Regions from separate parts of the Comamonas jiangduensis genome, predicted to be linked through region 2. Evidence: riboswitches for the same ligand, from Rfam matches in the RefSeq annotation. Region 2 holds a riboswitch; the other holds the start of a gene.
What was found. A riboswitch is a leader RNA that binds a small molecule or an ion and turns the genes downstream of it on or off. The one in region 2 is predicted to bind S-adenosylhomocysteine.
Positions count from the first base shown of each region.

Region 1: another riboswitch for S-adenosylhomocysteine. It lies ahead of ahcY (adenosylhomocysteinase); the one in region 2 lies ahead of metH (methionine synthase).

Region 1 is NZ_JARXOV010000006.1:23,014-35,210, reverse strand. Features, by position in the region: gene QEP12_RS06495 (PHA/PHB synthase family protein) at 1-636, shown strand, start outside; gene fabI (enoyl-ACP reductase FabI) at 724-1,500, shown strand; gene QEP12_RS06485 (bifunctional enoyl-CoA hydratase/phosphate acetyltransferase) at 1,575-3,008, shown strand; gene QEP12_RS06480 (acetate/propionate family kinase) at 3,027-4,265, shown strand; gene QEP12_RS06475 (GGDEF domain-containing protein) at 4,262-5,458, opposite strand; gene QEP12_RS06470 (AMP nucleosidase) at 5,468-6,961, opposite strand; gene QEP12_RS06465 (putative bifunctional diguanylate cyclase/phosphodiesterase) at 6,966-9,041, opposite strand; gene dtd (D-aminoacyl-tRNA deacylase) at 9,360-9,830, shown strand; S-adenosyl-L-homocysteine riboswitch at 9,876-9,988, shown strand; gene ahcY (adenosylhomocysteinase) at 10,069-11,484, shown strand; gene QEP12_RS06450 (TlyA family RNA methyltransferase) at 11,617-12,197, shown strand, end outside.
Region 2 is NZ_JARXOV010000004.1:81,837-94,033, reverse strand. Features, by position in the region: gene QEP12_RS04680 (acyl-CoA dehydrogenase family protein) at 1-350, opposite strand, end outside; gene QEP12_RS04675 (HTD2 family dehydratase) at 425-1,318, opposite strand; gene QEP12_RS04670 (LysR family transcriptional regulator) at 1,478-2,371, shown strand; gene QEP12_RS04665 (hypothetical protein) at 2,404-3,810, opposite strand; gene QEP12_RS04660 (LysR family transcriptional regulator) at 3,941-4,837, opposite strand; gene QEP12_RS04655 (PACE efflux transporter) at 4,914-5,384, shown strand; S-adenosyl-L-homocysteine riboswitch at 5,523-5,630, shown strand; gene metH (methionine synthase) at 5,669-8,413, shown strand; gene QEP12_RS04645 (PD-(D/E)XK nuclease domain-containing protein) at 8,468-9,343, opposite strand; gene QEP12_RS04640 (HEPN domain-containing protein) at 9,366-10,031, opposite strand; gene QEP12_RS04635 (hypothetical protein) at 10,364-10,756, opposite strand; gene QEP12_RS04630 (copper resistance protein NlpE N-terminal domain-containing protein) at 10,943-11,458, opposite strand; gene QEP12_RS04625 (NAD(P)-dependent alcohol dehydrogenase) at 11,588-12,197, shown strand, end outside.

The sequences.
Region 1 (12,197 bases), on a different contig from region 2:
GAAAAGGGGTATCTGTCAGGTAAACAGATGGGCGGATCTTTCCAGTTCTTGGCCTCCAAGGATTTGGTGTGGTCGCGCAACACACGGCGCTATCTGATGGGTGAGGATGACGCCAGTTTTGATTTGATGAGCTGGAATGCGGACCAGACCCGGTTGCCCGCACGCATGCACAACGAATATCTGACCTCGATGTTTTTGAACAATGCGTTGGCAGCCGGGCAGTACCGCTTTGCGGGTGCTACGGTGGCACTGATGGATATTGATGCGCCCATGATGGTGGTGGGAACCACCCGGGATCACGTCTCGCCGTGGAAGTCGGTCTACAAAATCCACTTGCAGACGGACACGCATGTGACTTTTGTGCTGGCTGCAGGCGGGCACAACGCCGGGATCGTGTCCGAGCCGGGGCGCCCACGTCGCAGCTATCAAATCGCCAGCGTGGAAGACGGTGCAGGCTGGATGGATCCCGATGACTGGGCAGCGCAGACCCCCGTGGTACAGGGCTCCTGGTGGGAGGCGATGGACCAGTGGATCAAGCAGCGCTCAGGCGCAGCGGTCAAAGCCCAACCCATCAAAGCCGAGCACGTGGTGTGCGATGCGCCTGGTGAATACGTCATGGTGCGTTACGCAGATTAAGGGCCTTCAGGCCCACGCAAGAGGTTGCGCAAGGCAGCAATGCAAGGCATTGCCTGCTTTCTACATAACAAAAGAGGGAGTGATGAGATGACGAATGCAGCAGCATTTACTTTGGCAGGCAAAAAAGGGCTGGTTCTGGGGGTGGCGAACGAGCGCTCGATTGCGTGGGGCTGCACAGCATTGGCGCGAGCGCAAGGTGCTGAGGTGGTGGCTTCTTGCCTGAATGAAAAAGCGCGCAAATGGGTGGAGCCCCTGACAGCGCCGATTGGTGTGGACTTGGTGAATTGCAACGTCGAAGAAGACGGGCAGCTGGCAGCATTGGTTCAGCATGCAGTAGACAAGTTCGGCAAGCTGGATTTCGTGATTCACTCGATTGCTTGGGCGCCTTTGGAAGACTTGCAAGGTGATGTGGTGGACAGCTCGCGCGAGGGTTTTGCCCGTGCCGTGAGCGTGTCGTGCCACTCCTTTGCGGAGCTGGCGAAGTTGTGTGCGCCGCACATGAAAGATGGTGGCAGCATGCTTTCCATGAGCTATCTGGGCTCCGGTGAAGCAGTGCCTAACTATGGGCTGATGGGGCCGGTGAAAGCAGCCCTGGAGTCCATGGTGCGCTATATGGCGATGGAGTTGGGACCACAGAACATCCGCGTGCATGCGGTCTCTCCGGGCCCCATCTTGACGCGTGCAGCATCTGGGATTGCAGACTTTGATGGCTTGATGGCTACCGCCCAGGCCAAGGCACCGCTGCAGCGCCTGGTGACGCTGGAAGAAATTGCCCAGCTGAGCGCATTTTTGTGTTCAGACGCGGCATCGGGCATGACCGGGCAGACCATTTATGTGGATGGTGGCGTGCACGCTGTCGATTAACGCCCGACATTGGGAAAACTGCTGCAGTGCCCTGCCACTGCAGATGTAGAAGATGTAAATTAAGGGAGAGCCGTATGAATACCCAAGCACCAGCCATAGACTGGATGGAAAACGTGACGTATGACGAGCTGGCGGTGGGCGACAGCGCGCGTTTGCTGCGCACTGTGACATTGCAAGATATCCAAGCCTTTGCGGCGGTCTCGGGTGATATCAATCCGGCTCACCTGAATGCCGAATATGCCGATGCGACCATGTTCCATGGCGTGATTGCACACGGTATGTTGGGCGCTGCTTTGATCTCTGCATTGTTTGGTACGCAGTTCCCTGGCCCAGGCACCATTTATCTGGGGCAAGAGCTGAAGTTCACCAAACCCGTGCGCATTGGCGATACCTTGACCGTGGTGGCTACGGTGGCGGAGAAGGACGACGAGAAAAAGCGCGTCAAGATGGACTGCCTAGTCACCAACCAAAAGGGGGAGGTGGTGCTCAAGGGCGAGGCCAAGCTGATGCCGCCGACGCAGAAGGTGAAAGTGCCCAAGATTGATGCGCCGCAGATTCAGCTGTTCGATCCCGAGGCACGGTTCAAGGAGTTGCTGTCACGGGTAGAGACGCTGGAAGCGGTGCGCTGCGCTGTTGTACACCCTTGTGATGAAGGCTCGCTCAGTGGTGCGATGGACTCTGCGCGCCATGGCTTGATCGTTCCGGTGCTGATTGGCCCGGAAGGTCGTATCCGCCGTGTAGCGCAAGAGGCTGGAATCAGCCTGGAAGGCGCAGAAATTATCTCCGTGGAGCACAGCCATGCCGCGGCAGAGCTGGCTGCAGCCATGGCCGCCCGCAATGAGGTGGAGATTTTGATGAAGGGCAGCCTGCATACCGATGAGCTGCTCAAAGCGGTGCTGGCACAACCCGGATTGCGCACAGGGCGTCGTCTGTCACACGTCTTCCGGTTTGATGTGCCGCGCTACGCCAAGCCGCTGCTCATTACCGATGCGGCCATCAATATCCGTCCGAGCTTGCAAGAGAAGGTGGATATTGTGCAAAACGCGATCGACTTTGCGCGCGTGCTGGGCACGCCAACACCCAAGGTGGCGATCTTGTCGGCGGTCGAGATGGTGACGCCCAGCATCCCTTCGACACTGGACGCCGCTGCGCTGTGCAAAATGGCCGATCGCGGGCAAATTCAAGGTGGAGAGTTGGACGGCCCTCTGGCTTTTGACAATGCCATTTCCATGGATGCCGTGCGCATCAAGGGCATTGATTCCGGGGTGGCGGGGCAGGCAGACATTTTGGCGGTTCCAGACTTGGAAAGCGGCAACATGTTGGCCAAGCAGCTGGAATATCTGGCTGGCGCTTCAGGCTCCGGCCTGGTGCTGGGTGCCCGTGTGCCGATTGCCTTGACCAGCCGCGCAGATGGCCCGCGTGCACGCGTCGCCTCGTGCGTGCTGGCCGTGCTGTCTGCACACGATCATCGCCAGCAACAAGCGGCCAATGCTTGGAAGCAAGGCTAACGTAGCAAGGAGAGAAAGATGGCCATTTTGGCGGTGAATGCGGGGTCTTCCTCGCTGAAGTTTTCTTTGCATCCTTTGCAAGATGGTCAGGTGCAGCCGTTTGTGCTGTCCGGCAACATTCAGGGGTTAGAGCCACACGGCACTCCCGAGATGAGCTGGACATACTTAGGCAAAAAGCACGCTGAGGCGCTTGTAGTAAGCGCTGATAGCTCTCCTTTTGCAACTGCTTTGCAAGGCGTGCGGGCCTTGGTTCAGCGGCTGGAGGCTGCGCCCGACATTCAGGCGGTAGCGCACCGCGTGGTGCATGGCGGCGGGGTGTTTACGGAGTCGGTGCTGGTGACGCCAGAGATTCTGGACAAGCTCGCCTCCTTCAACTCTTTGGCGCCCTTGCACCAGCCGCACAACTTGGAAGGCATCCGCCAGTTTCAGGCTGCATTCCCAGAGCTGCCGCAGATTGCCTGTTTTGATACGGCATTTCATGCCTCGATGCCCGAGGTGGACTATGCGTTTGCGCTGCCCAGGTCGCTGCAAGATCAGGGTGTGCGTCGCTATGGTTTTCATGGTTTGTCTTACCAATACATCATGTCCGTGTTGCAGGAGCACACCATCCGTGGGCGTGGCCGCGTGGTGATGGCGCACCTGGGCAACGGTGCCAGCCTGTGTGCTGCATTGGCCGGCAGCAGTGTGGCAACCACCATGGGCTTTTCAGCCCTGGACGGTTTGATGATGGGCACGCGCAGCGGCGCGCTGGATGCCGGGGTCTTGCTGTATTTGCTGGAGCAGGGCTGGACCCACGCGCAAATGGAAAAACTGCTCTACAAACAAAGCGGTTTGCTGGGTGTCTCAGGAATTTCTGCGGATATGCGCAAGCTGCGCGCGGACGGCAGCGAGAACGCACAGCGTGCGATTGACCAGTTTACGCACCGTGTCATCCGTGAAACCGGTGCCCTGGTGGCATGCCTGGGCGGTTTGGATGCGCTGGCATTCAGCGGCGGAATTGGTGAGAACGATGCCGTATTGCGTGCACAAGTGTGTGAGCGCCTCGCGTGGCTGGGCATTCGCATGGATGCACAGCGCAACCAGGAAGCTTCTGGCAAGCAGGCCTATGCCATTCATGCGCCGGACAGCTCGGTCGAAATTTGGGTGATTCCAACCGACGAGGGGCGTGTGGCTGCGCGTGAAGCGGCAGCGTTGCTGGCCCGCCAGGGCAAAGCTATGGCACAAGGGCAGGCGCCCGCAACGTCAGCGCTGGCTTAAGATAGTTCGACGGCACGTGCTGGGGCCAACAGTGGGGGCGTGGTAGATGGTGCAAAGGCCAGTCTGCCGCGCCCTTGATTTTTGGCGGTGTACAGCGCGTTATCTGCTTGCTGGAGCAAAGAGGCGAAGGGCGGCGAGTTTTCAGCGCTTTGCAGCGCGCAACCCGCACTCAGATGCAGGGCAAAGCCCAGCCTGTGCAGTGATTGATCGTGCAGCGCAGTGCTCAGGCGCTGGTAAAAATGCTCCACTTCCGCCTGGTTGGCATACATCAACAGACAAAACTCTTCACCCCCCCAGCGAGCGGCAAGCTCTTCGGCACGGATGTTGGCCTGCAGCACTTGCCCCAGAAGTTCCAGGGCTTCATCGCCCCTGGCGTGACCATGCTGGTCATTGACGGCCTTGAAGTGATCCAAATCCAGTAGCACCACAGCCCAAGGCAGGTTTTGGCGTTGTGCCAGTGCTTGCCGCTGGGGCGCAGCTTGCAGCAGGGCCCGTCGATTCGCCAGGCCTGTGAGCTGGTCCGTCATGGCCATGTCACGCAGCTTTTGGTTGGTTTCATCACGCCAGGCCACCAGCATGCTCACCAAAGACAAACTGCCACATACCTGGGCAATGATGGCAAACAGGTGGTTGGGCAAGCTGTCCTGGGTGAAACCTTCTTGGAAGAGTGCTTGTGAGGCCAGGTAAGACCGGGTCAACAGGCTCAGCCCCATCACCGCGGCGCAAGCTGCCATCAGATACCGCCACGACGAGGCGGCGGCGCGCTGGGGGCGCAGGCACATCCAGCCCAAGCTGGCAATGACGATGGCATGGCAGGCGCTGTACCACGCCATGCGCTGGGGAATGCTGTCTATCAAAAATGCAAAACCCACGGGGCCCAGGACACACAAAACCACTACCAAGCTGCGCAAGGGGCGCGGGCCCAGCCAGTGTTGCAGCGCTTGCGCCATTTGCCACTGCGCAGCGGAAGCCGCACAGGTAGCCGCCAAGCTCAGCATTGGCGCCCAACCACTGCCCCGCAGCCGGGCTGCAGCCAAAATCAGCCCCCAGCCGACGGCTTGCAGCACAAAATATTTCTGCGCATGCTGCGCTGCGGTGCTCACCGGGCTGCCCATCACCAAGGGCAATGCCATGCCGATCACCACCAAATTGATGGCAATTAAGACGGCCATGGATGCAAAGTCAAGCTGCATAGCGGAACTTTATTGGAAAGCAACTTCCGCAAAGCTGCGCAGCTTGCGGCTGTGCAGGCGCTGTGCACCGCCTTCACGCAGCAGTTCCACGGCACGCATGCCAATGCGCAAATGCTGGTCGACACGCTCGCGGTAAAAGTGATTGGCCATGCCGGGGAGTTTGATCTCTCCATGCAAAGGCTTGTCACTCACGCACAGCAGTGTGCCGTACGGCACACGAAAGCGAAAGCCATTGGCGGCGATGGTGGCGCTTTCCATGTCCAGTGCCACGGCGCGGCTTTGGCTAAAGCGGCGCTGGGGCAGGTTATCGGGCAAGAGCTCCCAATTGCGGTTGTCGGTGCTGGCCACGGTGCCGGTGCGCATGATGCGCTTGAGATCATCGTCCGACACCTGGGCCACATCAGCCACCGCCTGCTGCAGTGCTTGCTGGATCTCGGCCAGCGCCGGAATTGGCACCCACAGAGGCAGTTCCTCGTCCAGCACATGGTCTTCGCGCACATAGGCGTGTGCCAGCACATAGTCCCCCAGGCGCTGGCTGTTGCGCAGCCCTGCGCAGTGGCCCAGCATCATCCAGGCATGCGGGCGCAGCACGGCAATGTGGTCGGTGATGGTTTTGGCATTGGCCGGGCCGACGCCAATATTCACCATGGTGATGCCGCTGCGGTCGGCGCGCACCAGGTGGTAGGCTGGCATTTGCGGCAGACGCGGGGGCGTGGTGCCCAAGCCATCGATGGCCTCTGGTGCCAAGCCCGTGCGGCGGGTCACCACGTTGCCGGGTTCGATAAAAGCGATGTACTCGCTGTCCGCGTTGGCCATTTCGGCGTGGCCCAAGCGAATGAACTCGTCGATATAAAACTGGTAGTTGGTGAACAGCACATAGTTTTGGAACCACTCGGGTGCCGTGCCGGTGTAGTGGCGCAGGCGGTGCAGCGAGTAGTCAATGCGCGGTGCGGTAAACAGCGACAAGGGCAGGGCGCCACCGGGCTGTGGGTGCCAGGTGCCATTGGCAATGCCGTCATCCATGGCGGCCAGGTCTGGCAGGTCAAAGACCTCGCGCATCATTTGTCGGCGTTCCGCGCTCAAGCTGCCTTCGACGTGGTCGTTGTCCGCAAAAGAAAAATGAACAGGAATGGGCTGTGTGCTCAGTCCCACTTCAAATTGCACATCGTGGTTGCGCTCCAGCAAGCTGAGTTGGGTGAGCAGGTAGTCAGAAAAAAGGTCGGGTCGGGTGATGGTGGTTTCGTAAAGGCCCGGATGGTCCAGAAAACCATAGGCCAGACCGGTGTCAGGCCTGCGTACGGTGTGGGCCTGAAGACGCAGCAGTGGGTAACAAGCGCGCACGGGGTGGGCAAAGTCCTTGCCTTCCACGTACGTCTGCATGGCAGAGCGTAGATGCGCTATCTGCTGCTGGTACAGCGTTTTCAGGTGTTGAACCGCATCGCCAGCACGGGTGAATACGGCGGTAGCCACGGGAGGGGAAGCAGCAGAAGGTGTGTAGTGCATGCACTTATTGTGGCGCACCCATTTGACAACGGTGTTGTTGCCAGCGTAGGGCATCTTCGGCAGACATGGGGCGACAGAGGTAGTAGCCCTGAATCAGATCGCAGCCCAGATGCTTTAGCAAGCTCCATTGCGCTTTGGATTCCACCCCTTCTGCCACGGTGCGCAAATTCAAGCTGCGTGCCATTTGAATGATGGCGGTGACCAGGCTCACATCGTCTTGGTCTTGCGGCGTGTCTTTGATGAAAGCGCGGTCGATTTTGAGCTTGTCCAGAGGGTAGCGCTTGAGGTAGGCCAGCGAAGAGTAGCCTGTGCCAAAGTCGTCAATCGCCAGGCGAACGCCCAATTGCTGCAGCGCCTCCAAGGTCCCCAGTACATGTTCGGACTGTTTCATGAGCGTGGTTTCGGTCAACTCAATCTCCAGCCACTGCGGGTCAATCCCGGTGTCGGTCAGCACCTGCTGCACCTCGGTCAGCAAATTGCTCTGGTTGAACTCAATGGCGGACATGTTGACGGAAACCACCACGGGCGGCAGGCCCGCATCCCGCCACGCGCGCAGTTGCTGGCAGGCCGCACGCATCACCCAGCGGTCCACCAAAGAGATCAGGCCGCGAGATTCCGCAAAACTGATGAATTCACCCGGTGGCAGCAGGCCGCGCTCGGGGTGCTGCCAGCGCACCAGGGCTTCAAAGCCTTCCATGCGGTTGCTGTTCAGATCCCACTGGGGCTGGTAGTGCAGCACCAGCCCTTGGTTGGTTTCGATGGCTTCACGCAGGAGGCGGTCTTGCACCAGCAGTCGGCTGGGGCGCATATGCAGGAGTGCGCTGTAGTACTGGTGGCTGCCATGCCCTATGTTTTTGGCCGTTTCCATGGCGGCGCTGGCGTTGAGCATCAGCGCTTCGGCAGTGTCGCCATCTTCCGGGTAGATGCTTACGCCAATCGAGGCGGGCAGGTTCACCAGCCCGTTGTGCAGGGCATAGGGCTTGGTGAGCACAAACCGCATCTCGCGCAAGATGCATTCGGGCTGGCATGCCGTCAAGGGAGAGGCCAAAACCACCACAAACTCATCGGCCCCCAGGCGCGCTACGAGGTCGTCGGGGTGCACTTTGCTGCGCAGGCGGCGCGCAGCCTCCACCAGCAGCTTGTCGCCCGCATCGTGGCCCAGTGAATCGTTGACATCTTTGAAACGATCCAAGTCCACATATAGCACGGCAGCGGGGCGCTGGCATTGCTCTGCGCTTTGCAGCACCTGGCGCAGCTGGCGCATCAGCCCTTGGCGGTTGGGCAGGCGCGTGAGCGGGTCGTGAAAGGCCAGGAAATGCATTTCCGCCTCAGCCCGTTTGCGCTCGGTAATGTCGCGCAGCACCATCAGGCCAATCACATCCCCATCCTCGGGCAGCAGGTGGACGGTGACTTCCACATGCAACTCTTGTCCGCTGTGGTGCAACAGGCGGGTTTCCTGGGCGTTGCTGGTGCCTTGTTCCACCATGGGTTGTGCGCTGGCGCGCAAGACGTGGGGCAGCAGGTGCAGAACCGGGCGATCCACCAACTGGCTCAAAGGGTAGCCGGTGAGTGCAATGGCCGCAGGGTTGGCATCAAAAATGCGGCCATGGCGAAAGAAAATGATGGATTCACTGGTCGCTGCCGCATAGCGGCGCAGGCGGGTGTCGCTGTCTTGCAGCATTTGCATGGCATCGACCAGCGACAGGTTGTGCAGCGGCACCACCACGATGGCGCATACCTTGTGCTGGTGTGTCTGTGCAATCAGCTGGGTTTGGATGCGCTGCTGGTGGGCAAATGTCAGCGGTGTTTGCAGGCTGGTGCCCGATTGCTGGGCACTGGCCAGGCGCTCCAGCTCGCACAGCCAGCTGTTCCAGTCGCAGGGGCTGAGGTAGTTTTGCAGCAGTTTGCCCTGCAACTCCTGCGTGGGCATGCCCAGGAGTTGGGCATAGGCGGCGGTGGCCCACAGGCAACGGCCTTCCGGCCAGCTCAAGCAGGCCATTGGTGCGCCGGTGACCAGGGCCACGGCGTGCAGCACGTCGTGGGGTGGCTCGCTGGGGGCGTAGGTGGGTGCGGTGCTCATGGCTGCGGCGCAGAGAGGGGGTGATGGCATGGCCGAGCCGCGGCGCAAAGGCCTGGGCGCCCGAGCTTGCGCGGTGCGGGACAATCAACGAAAAGAGTGGTCGCGTGCATAGGTTGGCGGTATACCGGAGCCCAGGCACCGCCGTTTTGCGTTACGGCAAGTTACATCATCCTGGTGGCAGCTTACAGACAGCTGGCTGGATCGGTAGTGATGCATAAAAACAGGAGCTGTCAGCGTACGCTGTATAAGCATTTGAAAGCTCAACGGGGGGTAAGTGCCTATCAGTACTGCCCCAGTAACTATGATTTTTAAGGTTTCATGATTACGGTATTGCAGCGTGTGCGCCAAGCGCGGGTAGAGGTGGATGGGCAAGTGAGTGGGCAGATTGCCCAAGGGCTGCTGGTGCTGGTGTGTGCCGAGCAGGGCGACACCGAGCAAGAGGCCGATAAATTGCTGGCCAAAATTTTGAAGCTGCGCATCTTCAGCGACGATGCAGGCAAGATGAACCGCAGCGTGCAGGATGTGGGGGGCGGGCTGTTGATCGTCAGCCAGTTCACGCTGGCAGCAGACACCCGTGGCGGCAATCGCCCCAGCTTTACGCTGGCCGCCAAGCCTGAGGAGGGGTTGCGCCTGTACAACTACATGGTGGCGCAGGCCCAGCAGTGCTACGCAGCGGGCCCGGTGCAAACCGGGGTGTTTGGCGCCGACATGCAGGTGCACCTGGTCAACGATGGCCCGGTGACCATTCCGATGCGCATTGCCCCGGCAACTGCCACGGCGGATGCCTGACTGCGGCAAACCTTGAAGGGCTCGATTACAATCGCAGCCTCTTTTCCTTCCGAGGAGCGTTGCAGCGTCCACCCAGCACCCGCGGTGGCGTGAGGCTCGGAAGGGCAGCAGACGGCACACCCTGCCGCCTCGCTCCTAGGCAACGACGCTCACCCACGCTTTCTGTGCGGTGAGGTCTGTTCAGCCCCCAATCTCCCAGAACGTGGTTTTTTCAAGTTGTCTTCCGCACGGAGAAACCATGAGCAATACACAAGATCGCGCAATTACCGATATCTCTTTGGCCGACTGGGGCCGCAAAGAAATTCGCATTGCTGAAACTGAAATGCCCGGCCTGATGGCCATTCGCGAAGAGTTCGCTGCGGCCCAGCCCCTCAAGGGCGCACGCATCACCGGCTCGCTGCACATGACCATTCAAACGGCTGTGCTGATCGAGACTTTGAAGGACCTGGGCGCCGACGTGCGCTGGGCTTCTTGCAACATCTTCTCGACCCAGGACCACGCCGCTGCAGCTATTGCAGCGACTGGCACCCCCGTATTTGCCATCAAGGGCGAATCGCTGGAAGACTACTGGGACTACACCCACCGCATCTTTGAATTCGGCCCTGCTGGCTCCGAAAACGAAGGCCCCAACATGATCCTGGACGATGGTGGCGATGCCACCATGCTGATGCACTTGGGTCAAAAGGCCGAGAAGGACTTGTCCGTGCTGGCCAACCCTTCTTCTGAAGAAGAGCGGATTGTGTTTGCGGCCATCAAGGCCAAGCTGGCGCAGGACCCCACCTGGTACACCCGCAAGTCCGCCCAAATCATCGGCGTGACCGAAGAAACCACCACCGGCGTGCACCGCCTGAACGAAATGTCGGCCAACGGCAGCCTGCTGTTCCGTGCCATCAACGTGAACGACTCGGTGACCAAGTCCAAGTTTGACAACCTGTACGGCTGCCGCGAATCGTTGGTCGACGGCATCAAGCGCGCCACCGACGTGATGATCGCTGGCAAGGTGGCTGTGGTGGCGGGTTACGGTGACGTGGGCAAGGGCTGCGCCCAAGCCCTGTCCGCCCTGCGCGCCCAAGTGTGGGTGACCGAAATTGACCCGATCAACGCGCTGCAAGCTGCGATGGAAGGCTACAAGGTGGTGACCATGGAATATGCCGCCGACAAGTGCGACATCTTCGTGACCACCACCGGTAACAAAGACATCATCCGCCACGAGCACATGGTCGCCATGAAGGACCAAGCGATTGTTTGCAACATCGGTCACTTCGACAACGAAATCGACGTGGCTTCGATCGAGAAGTACAAGTGGGAAGAAGTGAAGCCCCAGGTCGACCAGATCGAATTCCCTGACGGCAAGAAGATCACGCTGCTGGCCAAGGGCCGTCTGGTGAACCTGGGTTGCGCCACGGGCCACCCTTCGTTCGTGATGAGCGCATCGTTTGCCAACCAGACCATCGCCCAGATCGAACTGTTCACACGCCCTGAAGCCTACGAAGTGGGCAAGGTCTACGTGCTGCCCAAGATCTTGGACGAAAAGGTGGCGCGCTTGCACCTGAAGAAGGTCGGCGCCATGCTGACTGAGCTGACCGATGCGCAAGCCGCTTACATCGGTGTGAAGAAGGAAGGCCCTTACAAGCCTGAAACCTACCGCTACTAATCATGGCGGGCAAAGCCGACCGCATGTGCGGCGGCTTTGCGACCTCTGGTGCTTTGCTGTAAATAGATAGCTGCTAACGCTTATCAGATAAGCGCTAGAGGCCAATTTGAGTGAATAAAAGGAAACTACGCCATGCGCGCAGATGTATTTTTGGTGGACCACGGTCATGCCAGCACCCGTTCGCAGGCCCAGCGCCTGATCGCTTCGGGCGTGGAGTGGCGCTTGACGCCGCTGGCCCCTTGGAAAAAAGTCGTCAAAAACGGTGACGATATCCCTGTGGGCGCTGAGCTCAAGCTGCTGGATGACGCCGAAGTCAAATTCATCTCCCGCGGTGGTTTGAAGCTGGAAGGCGCACTGGCCGCCACGGGTGTGAACGTGCAAGGCCTGCGGTGCCTGGATGTGGGGCAAAGCACCGGCGGTTTTACTGACTGCCTGCTCAAGCACGGCGCAGCCCAGGTGATTGGTGTGGACGTGGGCCAGGGCCAGTTGCACGAGAGCCTGCGTGCAGACGTGCGTGTGATTTGTGTGGAGGGCGTGAATGCGCGTTCCATGACCGCAGAGATCTTGCAAGATGCCTGCGAAGAAGTGATTTCCGAGCGCTGGGAAGAGGAAGAAGACAACGACACCCTGCCCCAGGCTCCGTATGCGTGGATGCGCAACGGCGGTGAAATCGCCGAAGACTACGACGACAGCAACGACGCCAAGGACACCGA
Region 2 (12,197 bases):
TCGCCCGAGGCAATTTTGGGCAGGTACTTGTCTTTTTGCGCCTTGGAGCCGTGGCGCAGCAGCGTGCCCATGTTGTACATCTGGCCGTGGCAAGCGCCCGAGTTGCCGCCGCAGCGGTTGATCTCTTCCATGATGACCGAGGCCTCGGTCAGCCCCAGGCCCGAGCCGCCGTATTCCTGCGGAATCAGCGCCGCCATCCAGCCCGCTTCGGTCAGCGCATTCACAAACTGTTCGGGGTAGGCTCGCGCTTCGTCCACCTTGCGAAAGTACTCATCCGGAAACGCCGCGCACAGGTCACGGATCGCGTCGCGGATTTCGTGGTGGTTGTTCGATTGGGTCAACTCGATCATGGTGTGTCTCTTTATGGCTTTTTGGGCCTCTAGCGCTCATGCAGCAAGCGCTAGCAGCTCTCGTTTTTGGTGGTTTACGCCAGCGTGGCAGTGGCTTGCATAGTCAGCCAACCTTCATGGTCTTGCGCCCACAGCTCGATGGTTTTGCCATCGGCTGAGGGCTTGCCATGCACGCTGAAGCTGTGCAAATCAAACGTAGGGCGTACCGCTTTAAAGGCAAAACTTTGCAACTGTGCGTGTGGCAAGCTGCGGCGCAGCAGATCGACCAGCAGCGTGGCAATCAGTGGGCCGTGCACGATCAGACCCGGGTAGCCTTCGATTTCGGTGACGTACTTGCGGTCGTAATGGATGCGGTGGCCGTTGAAGGTCAGCGCGGAGTAACGGAACAGCAGCACGTCATCCGGCGTAATCACCCGCGACCATTGCTGCTGACCCGCCAGTGGAGGTGTTTGGGGGGCTGGCGCTGCCTCCCCGGGCTGGGCCGCAGCGCGGTAGACGATGTCGTGCTCTTCCGTCAGGCACAGGCCATCGGCATTGCCAAAGCGGTGTTCCACCTGCACAAACAGCAACTCTCCCGTGCGCCCCACCTTGTGCGTGACGGACTGGATGGTGGAGACGCGCTCCACATCCTGGCCGACTTGCAGCGGGTTGTTCCATTCCCAGCGCAGGCGGCCACCGGCCCACATGCGGCGCGGCAGGGGCACGGGCGGCAGAAAACCGCCGCGCTGGGGGTGGCCGTCCGGGCCCAGCTCGCTTTGGCGGGCGTGCGGCAAAAAGTACAGCCAGTGCCACAGCGGCGGCACGGTGCTGCCCGCCGCCACGGGGGCGTCATCGCGGTCTAAGGTGGCAGACAGTGCACGCAGGGGCGCAGCCGTGATGGTGTCGGGCGTGGTCTCGCTGCGGCCTTGCCATGTTTGCAGGTGTGCCAGTTGGGTGGCATCAATTTGGGGAATCGTGCTCTCGGTCATAACCAATCCATGCTTTGCTTTAGGTGTCGCCCGTGGCTTCTGGCGATCAGTTGCAATGCATCTTGGCGCTCGAAAAAGCTTTCTACAATCACAGCTTTTGCAAGCAAGCCTTCGATTTTTCAAAAGGCTTACCCACCTCCGTAGAAACCCGAACGCCCCATGAAACTCGAATTGAAAGACTTTTTGCTCTTTGTCCAGGTCGCCAAAACCGGCAGTTTGACGCGGGCTGCAGAGCAATGCTTTCTGTCGCTGGCAGCCACCAGCGCCCGCATCAAGGCCATGGAAGAGGAAGCGGGCATGCCTTTGCTGATTCGAGAGGCTCGGGGCGTGCGCCTGACGCCACCGGGCGAGGCTTTTTTGTTCCACGCCCGGGCCATGCTGCAGCAGGCGCAGCAGCTAGAGGCCGACTTGCAGGAGTACGGCGCGGGCCTGCGCGGCCACGTGCGCGTGTTTGCCAACACCACGGCGGTGACCGAGTTTTTGCCGGACATTCTGGCGGCCTACCTGATGGAGCACCCGCACATCAGCGTGGATTTGCAAGAGCGTCCGAATGCGGTGATTGCTTCGGACATCCGCGAAGGCCGGGCCGATCTGGGCATCATCGCGGGCGAGGTGGATACGCACAGCCTCACCAGCCTGCACTTCAGCACCGACCGCCTGGTGCTGGTCGCCCCCAACGAGGCGCGCTGGCAGTCCGTGGCCTCCCTGAACTTTGCGCACGTGCTGCACGAGCGCTTTGTCGGCATGCACCGCGACAGCACCTTGCAAACTTTTCTGAGCCAGATTGCCCTGCAACTGGGGCACACGCTGAAGCTGCGCATTCAGGTGTCGAACTACGATGCCATGTGCCGCATGGTGGCCGCAGGCGTGGGCATTGCCGTGGTGCCTGAAAGCGCGGCACAGCGCAGCAGCAGCTTGGCGCAGCTGCGCCAGATTGCGCTCAGCGATGCCTGGGCCGTGCGCCCGCGCTACATGCTGGTGCGCGAAGCGGCGCCCTTGGCCAGCCATGTACAAGCCTTGATGCAGGCAGTGCAGCGCTACCACCAGCGCTGAGGTGCGCGCCGCCGCGTTGCAGGCTCACCAACTCACAAACGGCCAGCGCGCTGGGCGCGGTCTACCGACCACAGGTAGTTCATCTCGGCACAAAACGGCTGGGCACAAATGGCGCGGCCCTGGTACTGGCAGCCTGCGCGGTTGCAGAAGTTCTGGTTGTGCTCGTTGGCATTCTTGGACTGTTTTTTGCCGTTTTCGTCGGCCTGCGCCTGCGCCATCATCAGCCACGGATCGGTGGCCTTGTTGTGCAGCATGGCTTGCACCTCCTGCGGCAGCATGTGCGCGGGCAGGTAGACCGAGGCAGCCTGTGCGCTTTGCACCGCCTGCGCCAGGGGCTGAAACTCCAGCGCCAGCACCGCGCTGGTGCGCATGGCCTGGGCTGCGGCTGCGGCGGGCGAACCCGGCAGCACCTGGGGCTGCATCACCAGCCCGATGCTGCCGTTTTGCAACTGCTGCACGCTGCCTGCAAACGGCAGTTGCAGCATGCCACCGGGGCTGCCGCTGGCAAAGCCCGTGGCAAACGGCCCGGGCGGGGCTGCAAAACCCAGCGGGCTGGCCTGCGCTGCGCCCGCCCCTGCAGGCAGCGCCGCACCCAATGCCGATTGGGCCTGCGCCCAGGCCACCGGCACACGCAAGGTCAAGGTAAAGCTGCGCTCGCCATCACTGCCCTGCACCACGCCCTGCTGCACCAGCCAGTTTTGCAACGTGGGCAAGGTGATGCTGGCCTTGTCTGCCGCTGCGGCCAGGGCAGCTTGCGGGGTGCTGGCCACCAGGGCCGGTGGCAAATCACCGGCGGCGGCCGCTTGGCCTGCCAGCTGCAAGACGGCATTCGTCAAGGCCGTGGGCCACGCTTGGGCGCTGACCAATTGCTGCGGCAGGGGCTGGGCCGCCGTGGCCTGCTGCAGCAATTGGCTTAAAAAAGCTTGCAACTGCGGGCTGACACCCGCCGTGGGCCAGTTGGCAGGCAAGGTGGCATTCCCCGATTGGATGTGGTTGACCAAATTGGCCACCAGCTGGTTGAACGCCTCCATCTTCACCACCTGCTGGGCTTGCGGCGACAAGTTCACGCTGCTAGACAGCGCCGCTTGCGCCGCCGCCACAATCTGGGCCACCTGCGCGGCGCTGGCCGTGCCGCTGGTGGGTGCCACAGACGCAGCCGCGGGCACCGGTGCGGCGGCCTGCGTAGCTGCAGTGCTGGTGCTTGGCGGGGTGGGTTCGCTGGCGGTACGGGCACTGCTGCTGGGTGGCGTGGGCACCAGCGTGGGGGCGGAGGATGCTGCCGGCGTGCCGTTGCCTTGGCTGGCCGTCTGGGCCGCTGCCGCAAAGCTGGGGCTCTGGGCCTGCGGGTTGCTGCCCGCATGCACGGCTGCACCCTCCGGGGCGCTGGGCACGGCGGGCGTAATCGGCAGGGCAGAAGAAGGCGGGATGGCAGAAGTCACGTGCCGACTGTAGAGCAAAAACAGCGCCGCCCGCCAACCTCACCACGGCTTCAGATTACGTATTTTGATAGCTTCCTGCGCTTGTCACACAAGCGTTACAGCGCTATTTCTTACAAATTTCCTTGCGGCTTTATGCGCGAGCCCGCAGTTGCTGCACAAACAAACCAGCCGCCAGCCCCAGCGGCCGCTCCTTGGACCAGACCCAGTCCACAAACAGTTTGCTGCCATTGCTGAGGTTGTTGAACGGAATGCGCAGCAACTCACCGCTGAGGATGTGGGGTTCCACCAGACTGAGCGGCAACCAGCCCCAGCACAGCCCGGCGGCAATCAAAGCCCGCGCTGCGCCGTGGCTGTCTGCGCGCCACAGGTGGTGCGAGAAGACAAAGCGGGTGTCGGTCAAGGCCGGGTCGCGGCTGGCCACCAGCACCTGCCGCACCGCGGCCAGCTGGGCCATATCGATGGTGTGGGCCACGCCCGCCTCCCAGTGCGCGCACAAAGGGTGGCGCGGTGACATGACCGCCACCAGCGTTTCATGGCCTTGCTCCTGAAAGTCCTCGCGGGCGTCGATGCTGGGGCGCTCAAACACCAGCGCCAGCTGGGCACGGCCCGCGTGCAGCAGCTTCAGGGCATCGTCTTGCGGGGCGGCCAGCACCTCCACCACCAAGGCAGGAAATTGCGCCACCACGGGGCGCAAGGCTTCGGCCCAGTCGCTGGCCAGCAGCTCAGGGGCAATCGCCAGCGTCAGGCGTTGCTCCAGCCCGGCGTGCAGTGCCAGCGCCTGCTGGTTGAGCTGCTGCAGCTGCTGCGCCAGCAAGCGGGCTTGCGGCTCCAGCGCCTGGGCCGCCGCCGTCGGCGTGGGCTCGCGCCCGGTGCGGTCGAACAGTTGCAGGCCCAGCTCCGCCTCCAGCTGCCCAATCGCCATGCTGACGGCCGAAGGCACCTTGCCCAGCTTGCGCGCAGCGGCAGAAAAAGAGCCGGTATCGAGCACGGCCAAAAACAGCGGGACTTGTTCCAAAGGAAAGGGCATGGTGCACAATCTATCAAAAAAACTGAAAGAACCTAACTTTCACCGTCAATTTTTCACACATAAACTGCGGCCACTTATGTCAGTAGCAACACCCCAAGCCGTCGGCCTGCAAGGCCCCCTGCGCCGCGTCGTTTTTGTCGGCCTGTATGAATTCATCGCCATCGTCGTCTCCAGCCTGATTTTTATGGCGGTGGGGCAAGAGGCGGGCTCCTCCGGGGTGATGGCCGTGGCGGCCTCCACCATCGCGATTTGCTGGAACATCACTTTCAACTGGCTGTTTGAAAAGTGGGAGCTGCGCCAGACCCGCAAAGGCCGCTCGCTGCTGCGCCGCATCGCGCACGCCATCGGCTTTGAAGGCGGTATTGCCGCCATGCTGATCCCGCTGATGGCCTGGTGGTTCGGCATTTCGCTGTGGGAAGCCACGGTGATGGAGGCAGGCTTGCTGGTGTTTTTCTTTCTCTACACCTTTGTTTTCAACTGGTGTTTTGACCGTTTCTTTGGTCTGCCTGCCTCTGCGCAGGCCCTGCCCGCCACCGCTGCCGCTTAAAACCATAGCTGCCAGCACTTGCCAGATATGCGCTAGCGGCCAATTTGGCAACAATTCCTCGGCCTGCGCCCCTGCCGTGTACCGGCATCACCCATGCAGGCTGCGACGCGGGGGCAGGCGCTTTAGAATTGCGGGTTTCGCCCCAAGGAGCGCTGCAGCAGCGCGCGCGTCGCATGGACCGCGCTGTCAGGCTTGGGGCCAGCGGCTGTTGTGCAGCAGCCGCCCCTGCAACGGCGTTCACCTGTTCCCACGATTGATTGAGTTTTTTCACACAGGTGAGTGCGATGACCGTTGCTGCAGCCCCCCATTCGATTCCCCCCATGCGCCTGTCGGGCCTGGAGCCCGTGTTCATTGGCAAAGACACGCTGTTCGTCAACGTGGGCGAGCGCACCAACGTCACCGGCTCCAAAGCCTTTGCGCGCCTGATCCTGAACGAGCAATACGAAGAAGCCCTGGCCGTGGCGCGCCAGCAGGTGGAAAACGGCGCGCAGATCATTGACGTGAACATGGACGAGGCCATGCTCGACAGCAAGGCCGCGATGGTGAAGTTCCTGAACCTGATGGCGTCGGAGCCCGATATCGCTCGCGTGCCGGTGATGGTGGACAGCTCCAAGTGGGAGGTGATCGAAGCCGGTCTGCGCTGCCTGCAAGGCAAGGGCATCGTGAACTCCATCTCCATGAAAGAAGGCGTGGAAGAGTTCAAGGCCCATGCCAAACTCGTCAAGCGCTACGGCGCAGCCGCCGTGGTGATGGCGTTTGACGAAAAAGGCCAGGCCGACACGTTCGAGCGCAAGATTGAGATCTGCGAGCGCGCCTACCGCATCTTGGTGGATGAAGTGGGCTTTCCCCCCGAGGACATCATCTTCGACCCCAACATCTTCGCCGTGGCCACCGGCATTGAAGAGCACAACAACTACGGAGTCGATTTCATCAACGCCGTGCGCTGGATCAAGCAGAACCTGCCCGGCGCCAAGGTCTCGGGCGGCGTCTCTAACGTGAGCTTCTCCTTCCGTGGCAATGACCCCGTGCGCGAAGCGATTCACACCGTGTTCCTCTACCACGCGATTGCCGCGGGCATGGACATGGGCATCGTCAACGCAGGCATGGTGGGCGTGTACGACGACCTGGAGCCCACGCTGCGCGAGCGCGTGGAAGACGTGGTGCTCAACCGCCGCCCCGACGCCGCCGAGCGCCTGCTGGAAATTGCCGACCAGGCCAAGGGCAACGCCAAAGACGACAGCAAAAAGCTGGAGTGGCGCGGCACGCCCGAGCACCCCAAGACCGTCAACGAGCGCCTGTCACACGCGCTGGTGCATGGCATCACCGACTTCATCACCGAAGACACGGAAGAGGCCTACCAGGCCATCGTGGTCAAGGGTGGCGGCCGCCCGCTGCACGTGATCGAAGGCCCGTTGATGGACGGCATGAACGTGGTGGGCGACCTGTTTGGCGCGGGCAAGATGTTCCTGCCCCAGGTGGTCAAATCCGCCCGCGTGATGAAGCAGGCCGTGGCCCACCTGGTGCCTTACATCGAGGAAGAAAAGCGCCAGCAAGAAGCCGCCGGTCTGGATGTGACCAGCAAGGGCAAGATCGTCATCGCCACCGTCAAGGGCGACGTGCACGACATTGGCAAAAACATCGTCACCGTGGTCTTGCAGTGCAACAACTTTGAAGTCATCAACATGGGCGTGATGGTGCCCTGCCATGAAATTCTGGCGCGCGCCAAGGCCGAAGGGGCCGACATCATCGGCCTGTCGGGCCTGATTACGCCCAGCCTGGAAGAGATGCAGTACGTCGCGGGCGAAATGCACAAGGACGATTACTTCCGCGTCAAAAAGATTCCGCTGCTGATTGGCGGCGCCACCTGCTCGCGCGTGCATACCGCCGTGAAGATTGCGCCCAAGTACGAAGGCCCCGTGGTCTATGTGCCCGATGCCTCGCGCTCGGTCAGCGTGGCGCAAAGCTTGCTGGGTGAAGGCAAAGACCACTACGTGACCGAGTTGAACGCCGACTACGACAAGGTGCGCACCCAGCACGCCAACAAGAAGAAAACCCCGCTGTGGTCCCTGGCCCAGGCGCGCGCCAATGCAGCCGTGGTGCACCATGCCCCGGTCACGCCGCGTGTGCTGGGCCGCCGTGTGTTCAAGAACTTTGACTTGGCCGAAATTGCCCAGTACATCGACTGGGGCCCGTTCTTCCAGACCTGGGACTTGGCCGGCCCTTACCCCGCCATCCTCGACGATGAAATCGTGGGCGTGGAAGCGCGCAAGGTGCTGGCCGATGCGCAGGCCATGCTCAAGAAAATCATTGAAGGCCGCTGGCTGCAAGCCAACGGCGTGATGGGCATCTTCCCCGCCAACCGCGTGGGCGATGACATCGTGTTCTACACCGACGAATCGCGCACCGAAGTGCTGACCACCTGGTACGGCATGCGCCAGCAAACCGAAAAGCAGGCGGTCGATGGCGTGCTGCGCCCCAGCCGTTGCCTGAGCGACTTTGTGGCCCCCAAGGAATCAGGCATCCACGACTACGCCGGTCTGTTTGCCGTGACCGCAGGTATTGGCGCTGAGAAGAAAGACAAGGAATTTGAAGCCGCGCTGGACGACTACAGCGGCATCATGTTCAAGGCCCTGGCCGACCGCCTGGCCGAAGCCTTTGCCGAATGCCTGCACCAGCGCGTGCGCAAAGACCTGTGGGGCTACGCCGCCGATGAGAACCTCAGCAATGAAGAACTCATCAAAGAGCAGTACCAGGGCATTCGCCCCGCGCCCGGCTACCCGGCATGCCCCGATCACACCGCCAAGATCGACCTGTTCAAGGCGCTGGCCGCCGACGAAATCGGCATGACCTTGACAGAAAGCCTGGCGATGAACCCCGCGTCCAGCGTCAGCGGCTACTACATCGGCAACCCCGAGGCCGTGTACTTCAATGTGGGCCAGATTGGTGAAGACCAGCTGGCCGATATGGCCGAGCGCCGTGGCATGGATGTCGAGGAACTGCGCCGCTTCTTGGCACCGAATTTGGGTTGATTTTGCCCAGACGTCAAAAAGGCCGCTAACGCGGCCTTTTTATTGTTCTGGTCCTCATTTGTGAATGATGAAGACACTTACGGCTATTTGCTTTTCGCCTTTTGAATGCGTGCCTTCGAGATCTTTAAGTCCTTCTGGATTAGTGATGTGGTGCTCTGGGTCGTACACAACACACCAAAGCTTTTTCGCTCCAGGATGTACTTGGTAATGACCAATATCAAGAGCTAGCTCATCACCTACATTTTTCGCATGATTTCTGTCTCGAACGCATTTTGTTTCTATCACCAGTTCATGTGCCGGTAGAAAAAAATCCATGCGTGTACTTTTGCCAGCGTAGCTAGGCGTGTATTCCTCAGGACGAATATCTTGAACCCATGGCCTTAGAAGCGCATGCAACAAATCCTGCACATCGTATTCATTAACGAAGTGAAGTGTTTCAGCACCCTTTCTTCGATATGTAAGGGTATGCATTGCCCGTCTCAGGCCCTGAATCGTTACTTGAATTACTTCGTCTACTGTTTGAGGGGTGGCGGGGATTAAACGTGCAGAAATTTGTCCAGAGTCCTCATCTGCTTGGATCTGCCCAATTGGAATCACTCTCCCATGACGGTAATACCGTAACCCGTCTTCCTGAAGAATTGAATTGATTCGCTCTTTGTTGGCGCGCCAACGTTGTTCGTCTTCCAAGACTTGAGGAGGGCTGTCCATAAACTCTTCAAGAACATTGCCAAGAACTTGCAGACTATCAATAGAGGGGTCTTGCCCTGCTCGAAAAAGCCATTCTTTCCATTTCGAATGATGTGCAAGCGCAGGCGGGTCGCCTGGAGCTCCTGAAGCAATAAACAGTGCATTTAATGCATCATGACCATCTGTAGTGGAAAGCACATCTCCAACAACTTTGCACAGTGATCTTGAGAGTCGAAAATTCATCATTGATTTCTGTGTGGTTGTGTTACTGGCTGACCACCGGATAGCAAGCAGCACCCCACAACGCTTCCGGATGGGCCATCATGATCTCCACCACTACAGGCACGATCTGGCCCATGAGGTTAGCGCAGTCCTGCACCTGGGCACGGTTGATCTGGCTGTTCCACGTGGCGCCGCCGTGCATCAGTTGGTTGCGCAAGGTGTAGATGCGCTGAAACACCAGCGCCAGCAGTTCGGGCGTGTGACCTTGTGCCAGCAAGATGGCGGCTTTGCGCTTGCCAGCGGCTTGGCGGGTTTGCCACGTGGCTTCGTCGATCTCGCCGCGCTGGAAGCTCCAGAACGATTCAAAGACGTAGGGGTTGTCGAGCAGCACACGGATGGGGCCGCTAAAAGTGTTCCACACCAAATCATCCAGTTGCTTGGCGCTGTCTAAGCCGTGTAACTTGCGCAAGAACGCGGTGAAGCTCTCTTGTTCACTCAGGCGCAGAGTGGCGGGAATTTCTTGCGCGTAGGCGGCGTTGAACGCAATCCACAAAAAGATAAAGCGCGCGTCCGGATCGTGATCGGGCTCGCACACGCTGGCGCGCTGCAGCCAACTGAGTGCGCGGTGAATGCGCAGGTTCAGCGCATCAGGCATGCCTTCGCGTGTGGCACGGTGGCGTTTTTTGAGTTCAGCGTGAATGGCCTGCATCTGTCTCCCCCAGCTTCTTATGAACTGGCGGGAGCTTAGAGGCAGATGGTGTGGGCGCGCAATGACTTCGCGCACCTTGGATCTTGAGTGCCAGCATTCACCTGCGGAAAGCACCTAGCAGTTACTCCAAGCCACGGGTGCGGCAGCAAGCGGGGAAAGGCGCCGGAGCTTGCCAGGGGATGCGCGGTTGCCCAGGTTTTCAGCACCTGTGCATCGGGCAACCCCAAGCCCCCCCTGTGCAGTCTTGGCGCATCTGCCCACAAGGTGAAGGCGCGCACTCAAAAAAGAGCAACCAGCGCTTGATACATAAGCGCTAGCGGCCATTTTTAACTTTAATTGGACAGCTCGACCGGGCGGATGTCGATATTGCCGTATTCATCGTGGCGCCCGGTGCTGGCCAGCACATGGTCACCGTGCTGGTCTTCAATCAGGTAGTACACCGGGTTTTGCGGGTCTTTGCGCACCTTGAGCTGTACTTCATACATGCGCTTGCCACTGATGATGACGCCGTTGGCCTCGGGCTGGTGCGGCGGAAAAATCAAGCAGGTGTGGCCCGAGAGCTGGCCTTGTGCACATTGCGAGGTGCCATAGAGTTTGGCGGGCTTGCCCAGATAGTTGATATCAATGCCGGGCGGGAACATGAGCGTGTCGTCCAGCGGAGATTCATCAAAACAGCCTGTCAAAACAACTGTGGCGGCCAAAGCCGCCAAGTAGGGAAATCGCATGAGCTTCTTCTCTGGGCAAGCCGGGTACACCTGCGCCAAGGCAGGTGGGCACCCGATGGGGCGTGACAGCGCACGCAGAAGCTCCACAGTTTATCAATTGTTACCAATTGATATTTAATGTACGAAAAAGTTTTTCGCCTCTGCTTTGATGCAGGTCGCCACCTCTTGCCAGACTGGGCACAACCCCTAGTTCACAGGTTCGCTGGTTTTGCGCAAGCGGTACATGTGGCTGGGCTTCAAGGCAGCGCCTGTGGCGCGTTCGCGCATTTCGATCCAGCCTTCGGCGACAAAAAATTTATAGGCCACAGGCTCTTGGGCGGAGCGGCGCAGGCTGATCAAGCTGCCACCGACAGGGTCAAAGCTGAAAGGGCCCGTATAGGAGGGCACCACCGTGCGGCTGAGGTCACCGCCCACGCGGCGCTCGCGCACCACGGCAGTTTTGTCATCGCGCAGTTGCACGCTGATGGCGATTCCTCCGCCATCACAGCCATCGCAGGGCAGCAGCGCCTGGTAGGTGCCGTGCCAGTCCAGCATGGTCTCGGGGGTATCGCCCTGCAGCGCTTGCTGGCCCTGCTCATGCATACGTGGTGGAGGGGCATCCACCGTCACGGGTTTGCTGACACAGCCCAGCAGCCAGAAACTGGCACACAGGGTAAGCAGGCAAGGCCCCAGAGAACGATGGTTGTAGACTGTTTTTTGCATAAATAGCTGGCTGGATAGCGTCAATCAATTCACGATGGATGCTAGAGCGTGTGCCCTGCCTGCCAATCCCACAGGGCAGCGAATGCATGTAAGCCATCTCCCACAAACTGTGTTGAAAGACTTTTGACCATGCCTCAAGCAACACGCGGCTATGCCGCCACTTCACCCACCAGCCCGCTGGGCTTGTTTCACTTTGTGCGCCGCGATCCACGCGACAACGATGTGGTGATTGATGTGCTCTACAGCGGCGTCTGCCACTCCGATCTGCACACCGTGCGCAATGACTGGGGCGGTACCGTTTACCCCACCGTCCCCGGCCATGAAATTGTGGGCCGCGTCACGGCCATCGGCAGTGCGGTCACGCGCTTTCAAGTGGGCGACACCGTGGGCGTGGGCTGCATGGTCGACAGCTGCCAGCACTGCGGAGCGTGCGCCAAAGGCTGGGAGCAATACTGCGAAAAAGGTATGACGGGCACCTACAACAGCACCGACCGCGTGGATGGCAGCGCCACGCAAGGCGGCTACTCCGAGCACATTGTGGTGCGCCAGGAATTTGTCTTAAAAATTCCGCAGACCCTTGATTTGAAGGCCGCAGCCCCGCTGCTGTGCGCAGGCATTACCACCTGGTCGCCGCTGCGCCACTGGAAGGTTGGCCCGGGCAGCAAAGTGGCCGTCGTAGGGCTGGGCGGCCTGGGGCATATGGCACTCAAACTGGCCAAGGCGCTGGGCGCGCAAGTGA